3 regions of the Streptomyces sp. NPDC093085 genome follow, and region 1 is predicted to be linked to each of the others. Evidence: riboswitches for the same ligand, from Rfam matches in the RefSeq annotation. Region 1 holds a riboswitch; each other region holds the start of a gene.
The links. A riboswitch is a leader RNA that binds a small molecule or an ion and turns the genes downstream of it on or off. The one in region 1 is predicted to bind thiamine pyrophosphate.

Region 1 (6,959 bases):
GATCTGGTCGATGCTGTACCAAGGGCCATATGTGCAGGTTATCGGGGCCTTGGCGGCCACCCAAGCCGGTCCGGGGCTTTCGGCGCTATTGCCCGGCTCCTGTCCACCCCTCGGACACGATCCGGACATCCCGGGTGGCCGGAACCGGTCCGTACACCGCTCAGGCCGTACGGTGCCGTATCCGCCCGGCCAGCGCCGCCGTCGCCGAGCCGGGGTCGTCCGCCTCCGTGATCGCCCGTACGACGACGATCCTGCGGGCCCCGGCGTCCAGCACCTGGTCCAGGTTGTCCGCGTCGATCCCGCCGATCGCGAACCACGGGCGGTCCGTGCCGCTCGCCGCCGCGTACCGCACCAGGCCGAGGCCGGGGGCGGGCCGTCCCGGCTTGGTGGGGGTGGGCCAGCAGGGGCCGGTGCAGAAGTACTCCACACCGGGCTGGACGAGTGCCGCGTCCACCTCGGCGGGGGCGTGGGTGGAGCGGCCGATCAGCGGGGCGGGGCCGAGGATCGCCCGCGCGGCCGGTACCGGCAGGTCGCCCTGGCCGAGGTGGAGGGCGTCGGCGCCGATGGCGTGCGCCACATCCGCGCGGTCGTTCACCGCGAGCAGCTTTCCGTGGCGGCGGCAGGCGTCGGCGAAGACCTGGAGGTGGTCCAGTTCCTCGGCCGCCTCCAGGCTCTTGTCGCGGAGCTGGACGATGTCCACCCCGGCCGCGAGCACCGCGTCGAGGAACGCGGGGAGGTCGCCCTGCCGCTTGCGGGCGTCCACGCAGAGGTAGAGCCGGGCGTCGGCGAGCGCCGCCCGGAGCGCCGGGCCCGGTGCGGGCCCGGGTGCGGGCGTGGGCGTCGGCATGGCCGTGGACATGGCAGGTCCCCCCGTGGGACCGGGTCCGGGCCGCCCGGATCCGGTCATGGTCGTCGGATCGCCGGGGCCGGGCGGGAGCGGCGGCGCGAGCGCCACGGGCCCCGCCCGGCCACGGCGGATGAGGTCGTCAGACGGCGAGCGCCTGCGCGCGGCGCTTCACCTCCGTACCGCGATTCTCGCTGAGGGCCTGCGCGGGGGTGCCGGGCAGGGTGGGGTCGGGGGTGAAGAGCCATTCGAGCATCTCTTCGTCGGTGAAGTGGTCGTCCCGCAGGAGCGTCAGGGTGCCGGCGAGCCCCTTGACGACCTTGGTGCCGTCGATGAAGGCGGCGGGTACCTGGAGCGTCCTGTTCTCGCCCCGGCGCACGGCGATGAGCTGGCCTTCCTTCACCAACTGCCGCACGCGCGTCACCTCGACATCGAGCTTTTCGGCGATATCGGGCAGGTGAAGCCAGGCGGGGACGAGAGCATCGATCTTTGCGTCAATCTCGGTCACAGGACAAGCGTGCCATCCCGGACTGACACTGGGCACCCCGAAGCGGCCCGGACGGGGGTGCATGACCGTACGCACCGTGACATACCGGACGGTACGTGCGGGCCGGGAGCGGCTAGCGCACCGCCTTGCGGAGCGGTACGGACGGATCGGCCGCCCGTTCCGGGTCGATCCTGGCGCCCGCCTCGATCAGCTTTCTGCCCTGGGCCAGGTCGCGGGGGCGCCCGACCGCCAGCAGGGCCCTCAGGACGCCGTCGCGCAGCCAGAGCACCGACCAGGCCGCCCCCTCGGGGTCGCCGCGCCGTACCAGCGTGTCGGCCGCCGCGTGGTGGCCCGCGTACTGGACGAAGCGGCCGAACTGCTCCGACCAGAAGTACGGCACCGGGTCGTAGACCGGGTCGCTCTCGCCGAGGATGTGCGCGGCGACGGTGAGCGGGCCCTGGAGCGCGTTGTCCCAGTGGTGGACGAGCAGCCGCTCCCCGTAGCGGGCGGACGGGAAGGAGGCGCAGTCGCCGACCGCGTGGACCTCGGGGAGCGAGGTGCGCAGCCGCTCGTCGGCGGTGACCGAGCCGTCGGCGCCGAGCGCGATACCGGAGCCCGCGAGCCACCCCGTGGCGGGCCGGGCGCCGATGCCCACGACCACCGCGTCGGCGGTGAGCCTGCGGCCGTCGGCGAGGACCACCGCCCCCGGCTCCACGGCGGCCACCCGGGCGCCGGTGAGGAGTTCGGCACCGCTCTCCGCGTACCAGCCGGCCATCGGGCCCGCGACCTCGGCGGGGAGGGCGGCGGCGAGCGGCAGGTCCGCCGCCTCCACCACCGTCACGGCGCACCCGGCCTCGCGGGCCGCCGTGGCGAACTCGGCGCCGATCCATCCGGCGCCCACGACCACCACCCGGCGCCGCTCCCGGAGCACGGGGCGCAGCAGCGCGGCGTCGTCGAGCGTGCGCAGCGCGTGGACGCCGGGCACCCCGTCGGTACCGGGCAGCGCGACCGGTTCGGCGCCGGTGGCCAGGACGAGCGTGGTGTACGGGAGCGGTCCCGCGTCGGTGTCGAGTTCATGGTCGGCGGGGCGGAGGCCGGTGGCGGCCACCCCGAGCCGGAGATCGACGGAGAGGGCGCCGAAGTCGATGTCGAAGGCGGAGCCCTCGGCGGTGCCGAGCAGGACGGCCTTGGAGAGCGGGGGCCGGTCGTACGGCGGATGGGGTTCGGCGCCGATCAGGGTGACGGGGCCCGCGTACCCCTTCTCGCGGAGTGCCACGGCGGTCCGGACCCCCGCCATGCCCGCGCCGACGACGACCACTCCGGGCCCTTCGGGCCCCTGCTGTCCCTGCCGCTGTCCCTGCCGCTGCTCGCTCACCCGATCACCTTAGACAGCCGGTGCGGGCGGGCCGCCGGGCGGGAAGCTCCCTTACCGCGCTCCGCACCGCGCGTTAGGCTGGCGGTCGACACTACCTCGCGGGAGCCCGGACGCACCGGGCTGAGAGGGAGGCTGGAGCGGCCTCCGACCGTCCGAACCTGATCCGGGTCATGCCGGCGAAGGGAGGGGCTGGACGCCCATGCGGTCACCCACGCGGTCACCCGCGCACTCACCCACACACTCGTTCACGCACTCGTCCGTGCGGACCTCCGCGTACGACGTCGTGGTCGTCGGGGGCGGGATCATCGGCCTGGTCACGGCGTGGCGCGCGGCGCTGCGCGGGCTGCGTACGGCGGTGGCGGACCCGGATCCCGGCGGCGGCGCCGCGCGGGTCGCTGCGGGCATGCTCGCGCCCGTCACCGAACTCCACTACGGCGAGGAGACCCTGCTCGGGCTCAACCTCCGCTCGGCGGAGCGGTATCCCGCGTTCGTCGCGGAGCTGGCGGAGGCGAGCGGCCGGGAGACCGGCTACCGCGCCTGCGGCACGCTCGCGGTGGCGCTCGACGCCGACGACCGCTCCCAGCTCCGTGAGCTGCACGCGCTCCAGCTCCGCTCGGGGCTGGCGTCGGAGTGGCTCTCGGGGCGCGACTGCCGGCGCCTGGAGCCGATGCTCGCGCCGGGCGTACGCGGGGGGCTGCGGGTCGACGGCGACCACCAGATCGACCCGCGCCGGCTCGCCGCCGCGCTGCTGACGGCGTGCGAGCGGGCCGGGGTGGCCTTCCACCGGGCCCGGGCGGCGCGGCTCTCCGTGGTACGGGACCGGGCCGCCGGGGTGGTGCTGGCGGACGGGGCGGCGCTCGGCGCGGACCAGGTGGTGCTGGCGGGCGGCAGTCTCAGCGGCCGTCTCGCGGGGGTGCCGCCGGCGGCGGTGCCGCCCGTACGGCCGGTCAAGGGGCAGGTGGTGCGGCTGACGGTGCCGGGCCGGTACGCGCCGTTCCTCTCCCGGACGGTACGGGCCGTGGTGCGGGGCGGCCCGCTCTATCTGGTGCCGCGCGAGAACGGCGAGCTGGTCGTCGGCGCCACCACCGAGGAGCTGGGGTGGGACACCACGGTCACCGCGGGCGGGGTGTACGAGCTGCTGCGCGACGCGCATGAACTGGTGCCCGGCATCACCGAGTTGCCGCTCACCGAGACCTGCGCGGGGCTGCGCCCCGGGTCGCCGGACAACGCGCCGCTGCTCGGCCCCACGGTGCTGCCGGGGCTCTCGCTCGCCTCCGGGCACCACCGCAACGGGGTGCTGCTGACCCCGGTGACCGGCGATGTGCTGGCGGCCGTCCTGACCACCGGCGAACTCCCGCCCGAGGCGGCGCCCTTCACGCCGCTGCGCTTCTCCCCCGACGGCTCCGCCGCCCCCCTCACGCACTCCCCCGTATCCGTACCCGCCTCCAGGGAGCGCTCCGTATGAACACCGCATGGGTGCACGTCTCCGTCAACGGCGAGCGACGTGCGTTCGCCGCCTCTACGACGCTCGACGCCGTCATCGCGACCTTGACGGTGGCGCCCTCCGGGGTGGCCGCCGCCGTCAACGAGACGGTCGTTCCCCGTACCCGCTGGTCCGGTACCGCCCTCTGCGACGGCGACCGGGTGGAAATCCTCACCGCCGTACAAGGAGGCTGACAGCACGATGACCGACAGCACGACGGCCGGCGGCTCCGCGGCCGACAGCACGAGGGCCGGCAGCACCCCGGCCGACGATCCGCTCACCCTTGGTTCCGCGCTCTTCGGCTCCCGCCTCATCATGGGCACGGGAGGGGCGCCCAGCCTGGAGATCCTCGAACGGGCCCTGATCGCCTCCGGCACCGAACTCACCACGGTCGCCATGCGCCGCCTCGACCCGACCGTGCAGGGCTCGGTGCTCTCCGTACTGAAGCGGCTCGGTATCCGCGCGCTGCCCAACACGGCGGGGTGTTTCACCGCCGGGGAGGCCGTCCTCACCGCCCGGCTCGCCCGCGAGGCGCTGGGCACCGACTGGGTGAAGCTGGAGGTCGTCGCGGACGAGCGCACCCTGCTGCCCGATCCGGTCGAACTGCTGGACGCGGCGGAGACCCTGGTGGACGACGGGTTCACGGTGCTCCCGTACACCAACGACGACCCGGTCCTCGCCGCGAAGCTGGAGGACGTGGGATGTGCGGCGATCATGCCGCTGGGCTCCCCGATCGGCTCCGGCCTGGGCATCCGCAATCCGCACAACTTCCAGTTGATCGTGGAGCGCGCCACGGTCCCGGTGATCCTTGACGCGGGCGCGGGCACCGCGTCCGACGCGGCGCTCGCGATGGAGCTGGGGTGCGCCGCGGTGATGCTGGCGTCGGCGGTGACCCGGGCGCAAGAGCCGGTGGTGATGGCCGAGGCGATGCGGCACGCGGTGGCGGCCGGCCGGCTGGCCCGGCTGGCCGGCCGGATCCCCCGCCGCCACTTCGCCGAGGCCTCCTCGCCGGTGGCCGGGGTGGCGGCCCTGGACCCGGAGCGGCCCGCCTTCTGACCCCGTACCGTCCCCGCACGCCCGCCGGGCTGTCACAGGTCGGCCTCAGTCCGGTGCCCGCTCCGCCCCGGGGGATCTGGAGTGTCGGCGGCGGCTCGTAGACTCGGCGGCGTGGATACGACCCTTCAGGACCCCATCGTCGGGCAGGTGCTCGACGGCCGCTACCGCGTCGAGGAACGGATCGCGGTCGGCGGCATGGCCACGGTCTACCGGGCGCTGGACACCCGGCTCGACCGGGTCCTGGCCCTCAAGGTGATGCATCCGGCGCTCGCGACGGACGCCACGTTCGTGGAACGGTTCATCCGCGAGGCCAAGTCCGTGGCCCGGCTCGACCACCCCAACGTGGTCGGCGTCTTCGACCAGGGCGCGGAAGGCGCGTACGTCTACCTGGCCATGGAGTACGTGGCGGGGTGCACCCTGCGCGATGTCGTACGGGAGCGCGGCGCGCTGCGCCCCCGGGCCGCGCTGGACATCCTGGAGCCGGTGCTCGCCGCGCTGGGGGCCGCGCACCGGGCGGGCTTCGTCCACCGGGACATGAAGCCGGAGAACGTGCTGATAGGGGACGACGGCCGGGTCAAGGTCGCCGACTTCGGGCTGGTCCGGGGCGTCGGGGAGGTCACGAACACCACGGGGACGGTGCTCGGCACGGTCTCGTATCTCGCGCCCGAGCAGATCGAGTACGGCACATCGGACACCCGGGTCGACGTCTACGCGTGCGGGGTGGTCCTCTACGAGATGCTGACCGGCGCCAAGCCGCACATCGGGGACACCCCGGCGCAGGTTCTCTATCTCCATCTGAACGAGGACGTGCCGGCCCCGTCCGCCGCCGTCCCCGGGCTCGCCCCTGGACTGGACCGGCTGGTCGCGACGGCCACCGCGCGCGACCCGGAGGACCGGCCGCTGGACGCGGTGGGACTGCTGGCGCTGACCAGGGCGGCCCGCGCGACCCTCACCGACGCGCAGCTCGACGCCGTACCGCCGCGGGCGAAGCCCGAGCCCGAGGAGGGTCCGGGCTCCGACGGCCGGACGACGGTCATCCCCCGGATCCGGCCCGTCGAGGACCCCGAGGCCGGCGGGGACGCCGGGGGGTTCGCGGAGGAGCCGGACACCGCGCGGGTGGCGCGCGTGCAGCACACCAGCAGGCTGGAGCCGGTACTCCCCGAGAGCGCGGCGCCGCCCCGGGGGCCCCGGTACGGGGCGCGGGGGCCCGGCGGCGGGCGGCCGCGCCGGGTGGTGCTCGCGGTGATCGCCGCGGTGCTGCTGGTGCTCGGGGCGGGTGCGGGCGTCTGGTACATCAACGCGGGTCAGTTCACCACCGTGCCCTCGGTGCTCGGCCGGAGCGAGGCCGACGCGCGCGCCCGGCTCGCCAAGGAGGGGCTGGACACGGAGGTCACCCGGGACTTCAGCGACACCTACGACCGGGGCACGGTCATGCGGACCGACCCGGAGCCGCGCGCCCGGGTGCGCGGCAGCGGACCGGTGACCGTGGTCGTCTCGCGCGGCCCGAAGATCGTCCAGGTGCCCGATGTGGTGCGCAGGAGCCTCGACGAGGCGCGCTCCGACCTGAAGAAGGCCGGTCTCGCCGCCGGGCTCGTCACCCGGGAGTTCAGCGAGGATGTCCCCCGGGGCTCCGTGATCAGCTCCAAGCCGGGGGCCGGGACGGAGATCCGGCCGGACTCCGGGGTCGCGCTGGTGGTCAGCAAGGGCGCCGCCA
Region 2 (6,959 bases), on a different contig from region 1:
CTGGGGGGTGACCCTCAGACGCGTCTCAGGGTCGGATCAGGGGAGAGCGGGGGCCGCGGGGCCACCATGGAGGCTGTCGCGGCCCTAGCATCGAAGGCGTACAGCGGATACGTCAGCGACATGGTGAAGCGAGGTAAGGACGATGGCGGTTCGGGAGATATTCATGGGCATGCCGTGGTGGGTCAAGTGGATCGCGGTGCCCGCGATCGCCGTCGTGGTCTTCGGCGGGTTGATCATGAGCGTGCTCACGTTCGTGATCGGGGTGCTGTTCAAGGTGCTGGTCTTCGTCGCACTGGTCGGTGGACTGATCTACGTCGTACGGAAGTTCACGGCGTCCTCCTCGTCCTCGCGGAGTGACTGGTAGGGCTGTCAGTCCATAGGTCTGTTAGCCCGCCCGGGGGAAAGGTGAAGGGGAAACCAACCCCCGCTCCGGGCTGCCCCTAAAGTGACTCACCTCTGCCGCACCCGGCGGGCCCCCGGCCCGTCCGCACGCCTGGGGGTGATCTTTGGTCACAGCTACATCCGCCGCGGCTCCCACGCTGATCGGTTCGGTGCGGCGGGCGCTGCGGCTGCTGGAGTCGGTGGGTTCGCACCCGGACGGCGCCAGCGCGAAACAGCTCGCACGGGAGGCGGGGCTTCCCCTCCCCACCGCCTACCACCTGTTGCGCACCCTCGCCCACGAGGGCTATCTCCGCCGTGAGCGCCGGGGTGTCTTCGTCCTCGGGGACGCCGCCCGGCGGCTGGCGGACGCCGAGGCCGTCCTGAGCCGCCGCACCGCCCTCGCCGGGCTCATGGGGCGGCTCCGGGACGCGATCGGCGTCCCCGTGTACTTCGCGGTCCACCACGACGGTGAGATGGACCTGGTCTCCGTGGCCGACAGTCCCGCGTGCCCCGCGGTCGACGCACGCGGAGACTTCCATGCGACGGCCCACGCCCATGCGATGGGCCAGTGTCTGCTCAGCCAGCTCGATGACGCGGCGCGCCGCGACCATCTCGACCGCTATCCCGTACGCCCCCTCACGCCCTACTCGGTGCCGGACCGCCGGACCCTGCTGGCGCGCCTCGACGCGCTGGGGCGTACGGAACCGGTCGTGTCCCGGCAGGAGTACCGGCTCGGTACGGTCTGCGCCGCCGTGCCGATCACCGTCGGATCCGTCGCGGCCACCGTGGCCATTTCTTTACCGCTTCGTCAACAGGAGCGACTGCTTCCGTCGGTCGAACGGTTACGCAGAGAGATCGGATCGCTGCTGACCTCGCATATTCTCTCTATCAGTATCTGAAAAATTACTCCTTGTGATCCGCTAGCGCTTACAGCACGATTGCGTCAAGAGGGTCAACGGGGATCATTCCCAGCCACTGTTCCATCTACTCCGGAGTACAACGATGCGCGAGTCGGTTCAGGCCGAGGTCCTGATGAGCTTCCTCGTCTCCGAGGAGCTGTCGTTCCGTATCCCGGTGGAACTCCACTACAAGGTGGCTGATCCCTACGCGGTGCGCATGACATTCCATCTGCCCGGCGATGCGCCTGTGACCTGGACTTTCGGGCGCGAACTGCTCCTCGACGGCATCAACACGCCCAGCGGGGACGGCGATGTGCACATCTCGCCGACCTCGCCCGAGGACCTCTCCGATGTCCATATGCGGCTCCAGGTCGGTGACGACCACGCGCTCTTCCGGGTCTCCGCCGCGCCCCTGGTGGCCTTCCTGGACCGTACGGACCGGCTGGTCCCGCTCGGTCAGGAGCGGGCGCTCAGCGACTTCGAAGGCAGCCTGGAGGAGGAGTTGGGGCGCATCCTCGCCGAGGAGAACGCCGGCTGAGGCTCCGTGGAGGGGGCCGTCCGGGTGATTTCCGGTGTCGAAATGACCCCCGCCGGGTAGGGCCCCGGGCGTTCTCGAACAGCGGCGCCGTCGCTACTTCTTCCGGCGGTGTCCCCGGCCCCCCGGAGCGGGCGGCACGAGCATCCCCTGGGACTCATGAGGCCCCCGGGCGGGACCGGCCGCCGGACCCGCTGCCGGACCCGTCCCCGGGCCGGAGGGACCGGAGGGTGCGGGGGCGGCGGAGGGGGTTGCCGGGTTCTCCGGGGCGGACCGGTCGGCGGAGACCACCAGGGCGGCCAGCGCCGTGGTCACCGGCACCGAGGCCACCAGACCGATCGACCCGACCAGTGTCCGTACGATCTCCTCCGCGACCAGTTCGCTGTTGGCGACGGTCCCCACGCTCGACTGCGCGATCGAGAAGAGCAGCAGGAGCGGCAGGGCGGCCCCCGCATACGCCAGGACGAGGGTGTTGACCACCGAAGCGATATGGTCCCGGCCGATCCGGATCCCGGCCCGGTAGAGCGCGCGCGGCCCCATCGTCGGGTCCGCCTGGCGCAGCTCCCAGACCGCCGAGGTCTGTGTCACCGTCACATCGTCCAGCACCCCGAGCGAGCCGATGATCACACCGGCCAGCAGGAGGCCGCTCATATCGATGTCCGGGTAGAGGCCGTGGATCAGCCCGGTGCTGTCGTCGGTGTTCCCGGTCAGACTCGCCCAGCCGATGAAGAGCGACCCCAGCAGCCCGATCAGCAGCAGCGAGATCAGGGTGCCGAGCACCGCCACCGAGGTCCTGGCCGTCAGACCATGGCAGAGATAGAGCGCGATCAGCATGATCGCGCTCGCCCCGACGACCGCCACCACCAGCGGATTCGAGCCCTGGAGGATCGCCGGCAGGATGAACAGCGTCAGGATCGCGAACGAGACCACGAGCGCGATCAGCGCCATGACCCCCCGCAGCCGCCCCACCACGACCACCGCGAGCGCGAAGATCCCGGCCAGCAGGAGCATCGGGAACTCCCGGTCCACATCGGTGACCGAGTACTGGAGATCCTGGGGAGCGTCCGGCGCGTAGGCGACCACAACGCCCTGTTTCACGTGAAACTGCCGCGGCGCGTCCGGCTGGACGATCTCGATGAAGGTGCGGCCCTTCTCCTTGCCGCTCGTCAGCTCGATCGTGGCCTTCTCACACTGGCCGGTCTCCTCCTGCACCGCCTCGCGGCCCTGCGGAGTCGAGGTGTCACCGGTCGACGGGACCTGCCCGGCGTTCACGTCCTTGCAGGGGATCTTCTCGATCTGGACCACCTGGCCCTCGACCGTCTGCCGGTCGAAGCCCACACCGGTCCGCTCGTGCGCCGGTGCGCCGCCCGGCCAGAGCACGGTGAGCCCGACCACGACGGCCGCCGCGAAGGGGATCAGGACCGCCGCGATCACCTTGCGGAGGTGCCGGGAGACCGGCATGGCGGGGCCATGGCTGTGCGTGTGGCCGTGCGATTCGTGAGTCTGCGTGGGTGGGGTCACCGCCCGATCATCGCAAGAAGGCGGAGGAAGCGGAGGGCCCTCTGGTCAGCGTGCCCGATATGACGCTAGCGTGGAGGCAACCTTTGCACACGCGGGAGCTCGGAGCACCGGGCTGAGAGGGCGCTGACGTGTAGGTCCCGGGACGCTTCCCGGACACCATCGCTGCGCCGACCGCTGAACCTGTTACCGGGTAATGCCGGCGTAGGGAGTAGGTCTCATGACCGATCAGGACACACATCTGTCTGCCTCCGGCCAGGAGGGCACGGACGGCCCGCGCCCCACCGGGGAGGCCGTCGGCTGGCACAAGGGGTATGTCGGGGGATCGCGCCCCGACCTCCGCGTACCGGTCCGCCGGGTCCACCTCACCAATGGCCGGGACGTCACGCTGTACGACACCTCCGGCCCGTACACCGACCCCGCCGTCGACACCGACGTACGCCGCGGTCTCGCGCCGCTGCGGGAGAACTGGATCATCGGCCGGGGCGACACCGAGGAGTACGCGGGCCGGGCGCCCCGTCCCGAGGACGACGGGCTCAAGCACACCACCCCGCGCGGCGGGACCCTCCCGGGCGGCTCCGGGAACCTGCGGGGGCTCGACGCGGTCTTCCCCGGCCGCCCGCGCCAGCCGCGCCGGGGCCGCGCGGGCCGGACGGTGACCCAGCTCGCGTACGCCCGCCAGGGCGAGATCACCCCGGAGATGGAGTACGTCGCGATCCGCGAGAACGTCTCCCCGGAGACCGTCCGCGACGAGATCGCGGCGGGGCGCGCCGTCCTGCCGGCCAACGTCAACCACCCCGAGAGCGAGCCGATGATCATCGGCAAGCGGTTCCTGGTGAAGGTCAACGCGAACATCGGCAACTCCGCCGTCACCTCCTCCATCGAGGAGGAGGTGGAGAAGATGACCTGGGCGACCCGCTGGGGCGCCGACACGGTCATGGACCTCTCCACCGGCCGCAACATCCACACCACCCGCGAGTGGGTGCTGCGCAACTCCCCCGTGCCCATCGGCACCGTGCCGCTCTACCAGGCGCTCGAAAAGGTCGACGGCAAGGCCGAGGAGCTGACCTGGGACATCTACAAGGACACGGTGATCGAACAGGCCGAGCAGGGCGTCGACTACATGACGGTCCACGCCGGGGTCCTGCTCCGCTATGTACCGCTCACCGCGCGCCGCAAGACCGGCATCGTCTCGCGCGGCGGTTCGATCATGGCCGCCTGGTGCCTCGCACACCACAAGGAGTCGTTCCTCTACGAGAACTTCGACGAACTGTGCGAGATCCTCGCCGCGTACGACGTGACGTACTCGCTCGGCGACGGGCTGCGCCCCGGCTCCATCGCGGACGCCAACGACGAGGCGCAGTTCGCCGAGTTGCGCACGCTGGGCGAGTTGAACACGATCGCGAAGAGCCACCAGGTCCAGACGATGATCGAGGGACCCGGCCATGTGCCGATGCACAAGATCAAGGAGAACATCGACCTCCAGCAGGAGATCTGCGAGGAGGCGCCGTTCTACACGCTCGGACCGCTGACCACCGATGTGGCCCCGGCGTACGACCACATCACCTCCGGGATCGGCGCGGCGATGATCGCGTGGTGGGGCACGGCGATGCTCTGCTACGTCACGCCCAAGGAGCATCTGGGGCTGCCGGACCGCGACGACGTCAAGACGGGCGTCATCACGTACAAGATCGCGGCCCATGCGGCGGATCTCGCCAAGGGGCATCCGGGGGCCCAGGAGTGGGACGACGCGCTGTCGGACGCCCGCTTCGAGTTCCGCTGGGAGGACCAGTTCAACCTGGCGCTCGACCCGGACACGGCACGGGAGTTCCATGACGAGACGCTGCCCGCGGAGCCGGCGAAGACGGCGCATTTCTGCTCGATGTGCGGTCCGAAGTTCTGCTCGATGAAGATCTCGCAGGACATCCGGCGCCGGCATGGCGACGACCTGTCCGGCGGCAGCGGCGCCGACGGTACGGAACCGGGTCGTACGGGTGAGGGCGGTACGGGGCCGGGCGGGGCCACGGCGGCCTCGGCGGCCGAGATCGAGGCGGGCATGGCGGAGAAGTCCAAGGAGTTCGCAGCGGCCGGTAACCGGGTCTATCTGCCGCTGGCCGACTGAGCCGCCGGGCGCCGTGGCCCGAGGCCGGGTGAGGGCCGCTCCGTCCCGGGTGACCGGGCGGCCCTCGACGGGGGCCCGGTCACCTCGGAGTCACCCCGAGGGGCACCCCGGAGCCGTTCCGGGGGCGGCCGGGGTCACTCCGGCCGGTGTTCCGGGCCGCCGAAGTCGGGGCTGGTGAAGTCCGGGCCGCTGAAGTCGGGGCTGCTGAAGTTCGGCCGCTTGCCCGCGTCGGAGCCGTCGTCGGGGCTGGAGAAGTCCGGCCTGCTGTAGCCGATCTTCGGGAGCTGGGTCGCCGACCGGGTCGGCGCGGGCGTGGCGGCCGGGGCCGTACCGGCGTCGTCGAGGGCCTTGCGCAGGAAGGGCAGGATGCCGCGCTCCAGCAGGGCGTGGCGCCAGGCCTCGCGCGCGCGGGCGACCTCGTCGGGCGGTTCGCGGCCCGCGGTCTCGTCGGCCGGCAGTTCGGTCGAGCTGTTGCGCATGGCGGTGACCAGCAGCCCCACCGCCGCGCCGAGGATGCCGATCGCGGTGATGGCGGCGAAGAACCAGCCGACCGCGACCAGGCTGCTCGCGAAGGCGGGCGGCGGGTCGAGCGCCTTCAGGAGGTAGCCGACGAGGAGGAAGATCACTGCCGCCACCCCGCCGAGGACCGGCACCAGGACGCTGACGACGGCCGTGAGTCCGGCGCCGGAGCCGGGCGGCTCCTCCGGGGCGGGGTCCCGTACGGAGTCGGGCGTGGTGGCGGCCGGCGCGCGGGACTCCTCGCGGAGCGTGGCGTAATGCTCGTACTCGGCGGCGGCGGCCGTGGCTATCCGGGCCGTCGCGTTGAGGGCCCGGGTGCGCAACTGCTCGGCGGTGAGCCGCTGCCCGACCTTGGCGAGGTCCGGACGTTCGTGCGCATTGCGCAGCACATCGTCGAGGATGCGCTCGAAATCCGCGCGATCCTCGCTCAGCAGGTGCGGAGCGCTATTCATGTGCATCCCCCGATACTCCGTAGGGCCGTCGCGCCCGTGAGGTACGAGCCGCAGTCGGCGGAAACGGAGGAGAGCCTGCTACGGATAAGCAGATGGTAGAGCGGTTTTGGCGTGCCGTGACAGGGGGTTTCCGGAAAACACCTGTCCACATCGAATCAGTTGGCCAGCGGAAGCCGTGCGACCAGCAGCTTTCCCGCCATCGTCACCCCGCCGTCCATCGCGATGGCCAGCCCGTCGGCATATACGTGCGGCCCTTCCACCACCGGCTCGGTGTCGCCTTCGTCGTCGGACGCGTCTTCTGTGCCGACTTCGCCGAGCAGATAGGGAATCGGGCTGTGGCCGTGGACCACTCGCCCTCCGCCGTACCGGGAGAGGAGTTCCCGTACGGCCTCCGGGCCGCCTTCGTCGCGGAAGGCGAAGCGTTTGGTGAGTTTGCGGAAGAGGTCCCAGCATTCGTCGGCGTCATTGCGCGTCAGGATCTGGTAGATGGTGTCGTTGACCTCGTCGATGGACGAGCCGTAGTCGAGATAGGC
Region 3 (6,959 bases), on a different contig from region 1:
CCGAGGCCGGGGCGCGAGCGCCCTCGCCAGGGCGACCCGTTGTTGTTCGCCGCCGGAGAGCGTGGTGACGGCGCGGTGTCCGGCGCCCGGGAGGCCGACGAGTTCGAGCAGTTCCTCGACGCGTCGCGCCTGCTCGTCGCGTGACCCACCGTGCATCCGCAGGCCGAAGGCCACGTTCCCCGCCACGTCGCGCTGGGGAAAGAGCTGGTGATCCTGGAACATCAGGCCGACGCCACGCCGGTGCACGGGTACGTACGACAGGTCGGTGCCGTCGAGGGTCACGCGCCCAGCGTCCGTGGCCTGGAGGCCCGCCACGACACGCAGCAGTGTCGACTTGCCACTGCCGCTCGGCCCGAGCACACAGACGATCTCGTGTTCGGCAACTTCCAGGTCCACCGCGTCGAGGGCCGCGCGCGGCACGGTGCCCGCGCGCGTGCCCGTACCGAACCGCACGGTCACGTCGGAGAGGGTCAGCAGGGGCATCAGAACTCTCCCGAGCGGTCGGTACGGATACGTTCGAGCGCCAGCAGCGACACGGCGCACACCACCATCAGGACGGTGGACAGTGCCATCGCCTGCCCGTAGTTGAGTTCGCCCGGCCGGCCCAGCAGCCGTGCCACCGCGACCGGGAGCGTCGGCCGGTCGGGGCGTGCGATGAACACTGTCGCGCCGAACTCGCCGAGCGATACGGCGAAGGCGAACCCCGCCGCAACCAGCGCGGCGCGCCCTACCAGCGGCAGATCGACCTCGCGCCAGACGCGCAGGGGGGAGGCGCCGAGGACTGCCGCCGCCTCGCGCAGTCGGCCGTCCACCGCGCGCAGGACGGGCAGCATGGTCCGTACGACGAAGGGGACACCCACCAGCGCTTGGGCAAGCGGTACGAGGATCCAGGACGCCCGCAGGTCGAGCGGAGGCTTGTCGAGGGTGATCAGGAAGCCGAAGCCGACGGTCACGGCGGAGACACCGAGAGGCAGCATCAGGAGTGCGTCGAAGCCCCGTACGAGGCGTCCTGCGCGGCGGGTCAGCGCGGCGGCGGCGAGGCCGCCGATCACTACCGCGACGGCCGTGGCGACCAGCGCGTACCGCAGCGAGTTCCAGACGGCCTCCAGCGGCGGTACGAGGAAGGTGCCCGCGCTCGCCTCGACGGAGGCGAGCGCCCGGTAGTAGGCGAAGCCGTACCCGTCGGGGCCTTGTAGGGAGCGTTCGACGAGCACGCCCAGGGGCAGCAGGATCAGCAGCGCGACGGTCGCGAGCACACCGGCCAGCAACGCCCACTGTCCCGCTCCGCGGGGCCGGTGCGCGGTCCGTGCCGGGTCGACGAGCTTCAGCGCGGTCTCCCGCCGCCGTACGGTGCCGGCGTGTACGGCGAGGACCGCCCCGACCGCCGCGAACTGCACGAGGGTCAGTACCGCAGCGGTGGGCAGGTCGAGGAGTTGGGCGGTCTGCCGGTAGATCTCGACCTCAAGGGTGGAGAAACCGGGGCCGCCGAGAATCTGCACGACACCGAAAGAGGTGAAGGTGAAGAGAAAGACCATCAGTGCCGCGGCGGCGACGGCGGGGGCGAGCGCGGGGAGCGTCACATGCCGCCACGCCCGGAGGCGCCCCGCGCCCAGTACGCGCGCGGCTTCCTCCTGGCGCGGGTCGAGCTGTGACCACAGGCCGCCCACGGTGCGTACGACCACCGCGTAGTTGAAGAAGACATGGGCCAGCAGGATCGCCCAGACGGTGGTGTCGAGCCGTATGCCCCACATGTCGTCCAGGAGTCCACCGCGACCGAGCAGCGCCAGGAAGGCGGTACCGACGACGACGGTGGGCAGCACGAAGGGCACCGTCACGGCGGCGCGCAGGACGTGTTTCCCTGGAAAGGCGAAGCGCGCGAAGACGTATGCGCCGGGCAGGGCGATCAGCAGGGTGAGCGCCGTGGAGGCGAGTGCCTGCCATGTGGTGAACCACAGGACGCCGAGAATGTCGGGGCGGCCGAGTACGTCGCCGACGCGGCCGAACTGCCAGGCGCCGTCCATCTTGAGGCCGCGGCCGACAATCGCTGCCACCGGGTAGGCGAAGAAGACCGCGAAGAAGGCGAGGGGCGCGGCCATGAGGGCGAGGCGTACGGCGCCGCCGTGGCCGCGCCGACGTCCCCGCCACCGCTCTCTGCGCCACGAGGCGCCCCGTACGGCGCCGCGCAGGCCGCCAGCGTGCCGTACGGGGCGCCGGGCGGTCTGGTCGTCCTGTGCTGCCCCGTCGGCCTTCTCCGGGGTTACTTCACGGCGAGTGAGGACCACGACTGAATCCACTGTTCACGGTTGGCCGCGATGCGTGTGGGCGCCACGGTCTCGGGCCGCTCGACGGTCGCGCCGAACTTCGTGAACAGTTCGGGCAGTGCGACGTCCTTGACCACCGGGTTGACGAACATGTTCAGCGGCATGTCCGCCTGGAACTTCTCGCTGATCAGGAAGTCCAGCAGAGCCTTGCCCCCCGCCACGTTCTTCGCGCCGTCGAGCAGACCCGCGAACTCCGTCTGCCGGAAGCAGGTGCCGGTGGAGACACCCGTCGGGGCCTGCTGGGGCTGCGGCTTCGCGTACAGCACCTCCACAGGCGGGCTGGAGGCATAGGAGACGACCAACGGCCGGTCGCCCTTGGCCTTCTTGCCACCGGCGGAGCCGGAGAAGCTCTCGTTGTACGCCTGCTCCCAGCCGTCGACGACCAGGACGCCGTTGGCCTTCAGCTTCTTCCAGTAGTCCTGCCATCCGTCGTCCCCGTAGTGCGCGACCGTGCCCAGAAGGAAGCCGAGGCCCGGCGAGGAGGTCGCGGCGTTCTCGGTGACGAGCAGGTTCTTGTACTGGGGCTTGATCAGATCGTCGAAGGACTGCGGCGGAGTGAGCTTCTTGCCCTCGAAATACTTCTTGTCGTAGTTGACGCAGATATCGCCGCTGTCGACGGGGGTGACGCGGTTCTTCTCCTTGTCGAGTCGCGCGCTCGCGTCGACCCGGTCCAGCCCCTTCGCCTCGTACGGTACGAACAGGTCGTTGTCGAGAGCCCGAGAGAGCAGCGTGTTGTCAACGCCGAAGAAGACGTCACCCTGAGGCGCCCCCTTGGTGAGGATCTCCTTGTTGAGCGCTTCGCCGGCGTCACCGCTCTTGAGGACCTTGACGGTGTAGCCGGTCTCCTTGGTGAACTCCTTGAGCACCTCGGGGGACGTGTTGAACGAGTCATGGCTGACCAGGGTGACGGTCTTGGACTCCGTACCGCTGCCGCTTCCGCCGTCGCCGGACGGGGCGGAGGCATCGGAGCCGCCGCAGGCCGCGAGGGTGGTGATGCCGAGCGCCACGGCGATCGCGGCGTACGCCGCCTTTCTGGCACCGGTACGCGTACGGGTGGTGCTCACTGGTTTTCCTCCTGGGGGTGTCCAGGAGAAGACGCCGCCCTGCCCGGAGCACGGCAGTCGACAAGGACGGCCGGTCTCCGGGCAGGGCGCAACAGCTTGAGTGATGTCCGAACTTCCTACCCAGAATGACCTGGGCAAGGTTCAGAGGGTCTGCGACCGCTGCCCGCTCTCACGGGCACATGCCGCACTCTCAGCGCTGTAGCGCTCCCCTGCCGGAAATATGCAATACGTTTCGGGGCTAGGTTACCCCTAGGACGCGCTAGCGCTCCGTGGCGGCCAACTGTCCGCACGCACCGTCGATCTCTTGGCCACGTGTGTCACGTACGGTGACCGGCACGCCGTGCGCCGCGATGGCCTCGACGAACTTCTTCTCATCCTCCGGGCGGGACGCCGTCCACTTCGACCCTGGGGTCGGATTGAGTGGGATCAGGTTGACGTGGACCCGCCTGCCCTTGAGGAGGCGGCCGAGACGGTCGCCTCGCCACGCCTGGTCGTTGATGTCGCGGATCAGGGCGTACTCGATGGAGATGCGGCGGCCGGACTTCTCCGCGTACTCCCACGCGGCGTCCAGCACCTCCCGTACCTTCCAGCGGGTGTTGACCGGGACGAGGGTGTCGCGCAGCTCGTCGTCGGGGGCGTGCAGGGAGACCGCGAGCCGGCATTTGAAGCCCTCGTCGGCGAAGCGCAGCATCGCGGGGACCAGGCCGACCGTGGAGACGGTGATTCCTCGCTGCGAGAGCCCCAGGCCGTCCGGCTCGGGGTCGGTCAGGCGGCGGATCGCGCCGACGACACGCTTGTAGTTGGCGAGCGGCTCGCCCATGCCCATGAAGACGATGTTGGAGAGCCGCGCCGCGCCGCCGGGCACCTCGCCGTCGCGCAGGGCACGCATCCCGTCGACGATCTGGTGGACGATCTCCGCGGTGGACAGGTTGCGGTCCAGGCCGGCCTGTCCTGTCGCGCAGAAGGGGCAGTTCATGCCGCACCCTGCCTGCGACGAGATGCACATGGTGACCCGGTCCGGATAGCGCATCAGGACGGACTCGACGAGGGTGCCGTCGTGCAGCCGCCAGAGCGTCTTACGGGTCGTGTCGTCGTCGCACGAGATATGCCGTACCACCGACATCAGGTCGGGCAGCAGCTCCGTCGCGAGTTTCTGCCGCGCGGTGGCCGGGATGTCGGTCCACTGCTCGGGGTCGTGCGCGTACCGCGCGAAGTAGTGCTGCGACAGTTGCTTGGCGCGGAAGGCCTTCTCACCGATGGCGGCGACCGCCTCGCGGCGCTCGGCGGGGGTGAGGTCGGCGAGGTGCCGCGGCGGCTTCTTGGCTCCGCGGGGCGCGACGAAAGTGAGTTCTCCGGGTGCAGGCATGGTCCGTCCAGTGTCGCAGACGGTGCCCGGTGCCCCGTATGCCGATCGCGGCGGGCATACGCGAGGGGGGTACGCCGCACCGTGGCGGACGTACCCCCTTCGCCGAAACCGGCACGCGCCCCGTACGGGGCGCGCGGCGGTCCCCTTCATGCCCGGGGACCGCCACTGTCTTTCATGCCCCCACGAAGAGCACCAGGAGCAGCCAGACCACCGGCGCCGTGGGCAGCAGCGAATCGAGCCGATCCATGATGCCGCCGTGCCCCGGCAGCAGGGTGCCCATGTCCTTGATCCCGAGGTCGCGCTTGATCATGGACTCGCCGAGGTCGCCGAGTGTGGCGCTGGCCGCGACGGCGAGGCCGATCAGCAGACCCTGCCACCAGGCTCCGCCGTCGATCATGAACTCCATCAGGAGCGCGCCGGCCACCATGGCGAAGCTGACGGCGCCGCCGAGCCCCTCCCAGGTCTTGCCGGGGCTGATGCGCGGCGCGAGCTTGTGCGTGCCGAAGCGCCAGCCGACGGCGTACGCGCCGGTGTCGCTCACGACGGTCAGCACGAGGAACATCAGCACCCGCTGCGATCCGTCGCCCGCTGTGAGCATCATCGCGACGAACGTCGCGAGGAAGGGTACGTAGAACGCGGCGAAGACCCCGGCCGTGACGTCCTTGAGGTAGCCCTCGGGCGGCTCCGTCATCCGCCAGATCAGCACGGCGAGCGCGGTGAGGGCCATCGCGACCCAGGCGCCCTCCGCGCCGCGCGCGTACCCGGCGACGACCATGGCTGCGCCGCCCACGGCGAGCGGTACGAGCGGTGCCTTGATGCCCTTCTTCTCGTCGAGTCGCGAGGTCAGCTCCCACAACCCCACGACCACGGCGATCGCTATGACACCGATGAACACGGCCTTGACGATGAAGAGCGAGGCGGCGACCACCGCGCCGAGCCCGACACCGACCCCTATGGCCGCGCGCAGATCGCGGCCGGCCCGCTTCTTCGGCGGGGGCTGCGGGGGAACGGCCATGGGCTCCTGCGGCGTCTCGTCACGGAACGGGGGGCCGCCCGGTCGAGCAGCCCCCCGGTCGTCGTTGTGGTCCCCGCCGTTCGCGGGTTCGTCGGGCACGATGGGCATGGGCCGAGTCTGCGATGCGGGCTGCTCATCGTATGCGGGACCCGCCGGGGCAGCCCCCTGGTCGGTCGGTCCCCAATAACCGGCTGTCGGCGAGGCACCCCGGGAAGAGTCGTTCATCAGACTTCGAGCAGCTCGGCTTCCTTGTGCTTGAGCAGCTCGTCCACCTGCGCGACGTACTTCGCGGTGGTGTCGTCGAGCTCCTTCTCGGCGCGGCGTCCCTCGTCTTCGCCGACCTCGCCGTCCTTGATCAGCTTGTCGATGGTCTCCTTGGCCTTGCGGCGGACGGCGCGGATCGAGATCCGCGAGTCCTCGGCCTTGGTCTTGGCGACCTTGATGAACTCCTTGCGGCGGTCCTGCGTCAGCTCCGGGAAGACCACCCGGATGATGTTCCCGTCGTTGCTCGGGTTGACGCCGAGGTCGGAGTCGCGGATGGCCTGTTCGATGTTGCGCAGCGCGCTCTTGTCGAACGGGGTCACCACGGCCATGCGCGCCTCGGGCACGGCGAACGAGGCGAGCTGGTTGATCGGGGTGAGGGCACCGTAGTAGTCGGCCACGATCTTGTTGAACATCGCCGGATGCGCCCGCCCGGTGCGGATCGCGGCGAAGTCGTCTTTGGCGACCAGGACGGCCTTCTCCATCTTCTCCTCGGCCTCAAGGAGGGTCTCTTCGATCACCACTTGCTCCTGCGTGTCTTGAGTGGGTCCGGCATGCTTGCCGGCCGGCGGAACCTGCGTCGCGTCTTGTCCTGCACGGTGTCCGACCGGCAGGGCTTTGTCCATCCCCGTGCGGGGCCGCCCGGAATCAGCTCCGGGTGCCCTGGTCGCTCACGAGAGTGCCGATCTTCTCACCCTTGACGGCGCGTGCGATATTGCCTTCCTTCAGCAATTCGAAGACAAGGATCGGCAGCCGGTTGTCCTGGCACAGCGTGATAGCGGTCATGTCGGCGACGCGCAGATCGCCGGCGATGACCTCGCTGTACTCAAGTGCGTCGAACTTGACCGCGTCGGGGTTGGTCTTGGGGTCGGAGTCGTACACCCCGTCCACGCCGTTCTTCCCCATCAGCAGCGCCTGGGCGTCGATCTCCA

Region 2: it holds a riboswitch for thiamine pyrophosphate, as region 1 does, so the genes downstream of both, thiC (phosphomethylpyrimidine synthase ThiC) here and thiO (glycine oxidase ThiO) in region 1, are expected to answer to the same signal.
Region 3: it holds a riboswitch for thiamine pyrophosphate, as region 1 does, so the genes downstream of both, AB0O07_RS20325 (thiamine ABC transporter substrate-binding protein) here and thiO (glycine oxidase ThiO) in region 1, are expected to answer to the same signal.

Annotation. Positions count from the first base shown of each region.
Region 1 is NZ_JBFBFB010000003.1:272,226-279,184, forward strand. It holds gene metF (methylenetetrahydrofolate reductase [NAD(P)H]) at 1-29, opposite strand, end outside; gene thiE (thiamine phosphate synthase) at 161-847, opposite strand; gene AB0O07_RS11985 (Rv2175c family DNA-binding protein) at 987-1,352, opposite strand; gene AB0O07_RS11990 (FAD-dependent oxidoreductase) at 1,465-2,628, opposite strand; TPP riboswitch at 2,795-2,908, shown strand; gene thiO (glycine oxidase ThiO) at 2,906-4,171, shown strand; gene thiS (sulfur carrier protein ThiS) at 4,168-4,383, shown strand; gene AB0O07_RS12005 (thiazole synthase) at 4,391-5,245, shown strand; gene pknB (Stk1 family PASTA domain-containing Ser/Thr kinase) at 5,357-6,959, shown strand, end outside.
Region 2 is NZ_JBFBFB010000016.1:79,211-86,169, reverse strand. It holds gene AB0O07_RS31550 (DUF5326 family protein) at 143-364, shown strand; gene AB0O07_RS31545 (helix-turn-helix domain-containing protein) at 507-1,280, shown strand; gene AB0O07_RS31540 (SsgA family sporulation/cell division regulator) at 1,384-1,818, shown strand; gene AB0O07_RS31535 (YibE/F family protein) at 1,912-3,276, opposite strand; TPP riboswitch at 3,418-3,561, shown strand; gene thiC (phosphomethylpyrimidine synthase ThiC) at 3,554-5,455, shown strand; gene AB0O07_RS31525 (hypothetical protein) at 5,590-6,432, opposite strand; gene AB0O07_RS31520 (metallophosphoesterase) at 6,582-6,959, opposite strand, start outside.
Region 3 is NZ_JBFBFB010000006.1:347,718-354,676, reverse strand. It holds gene AB0O07_RS20335 (ABC transporter ATP-binding protein) at 1-483, opposite strand, end outside; gene AB0O07_RS20330 (iron ABC transporter permease) at 483-2,096, opposite strand; gene AB0O07_RS20325 (thiamine ABC transporter substrate-binding protein) at 2,258-3,385, opposite strand; TPP riboswitch at 3,481-3,606, opposite strand; gene rlmN (23S rRNA (adenine(2503)-C(2))-methyltransferase RlmN) at 3,645-4,751, opposite strand; gene AB0O07_RS20315 (phosphatidate cytidylyltransferase) at 4,924-5,991, opposite strand; gene frr (ribosome recycling factor) at 5,991-6,548, opposite strand; gene pyrH (UMP kinase) at 6,676-6,959, opposite strand, start outside.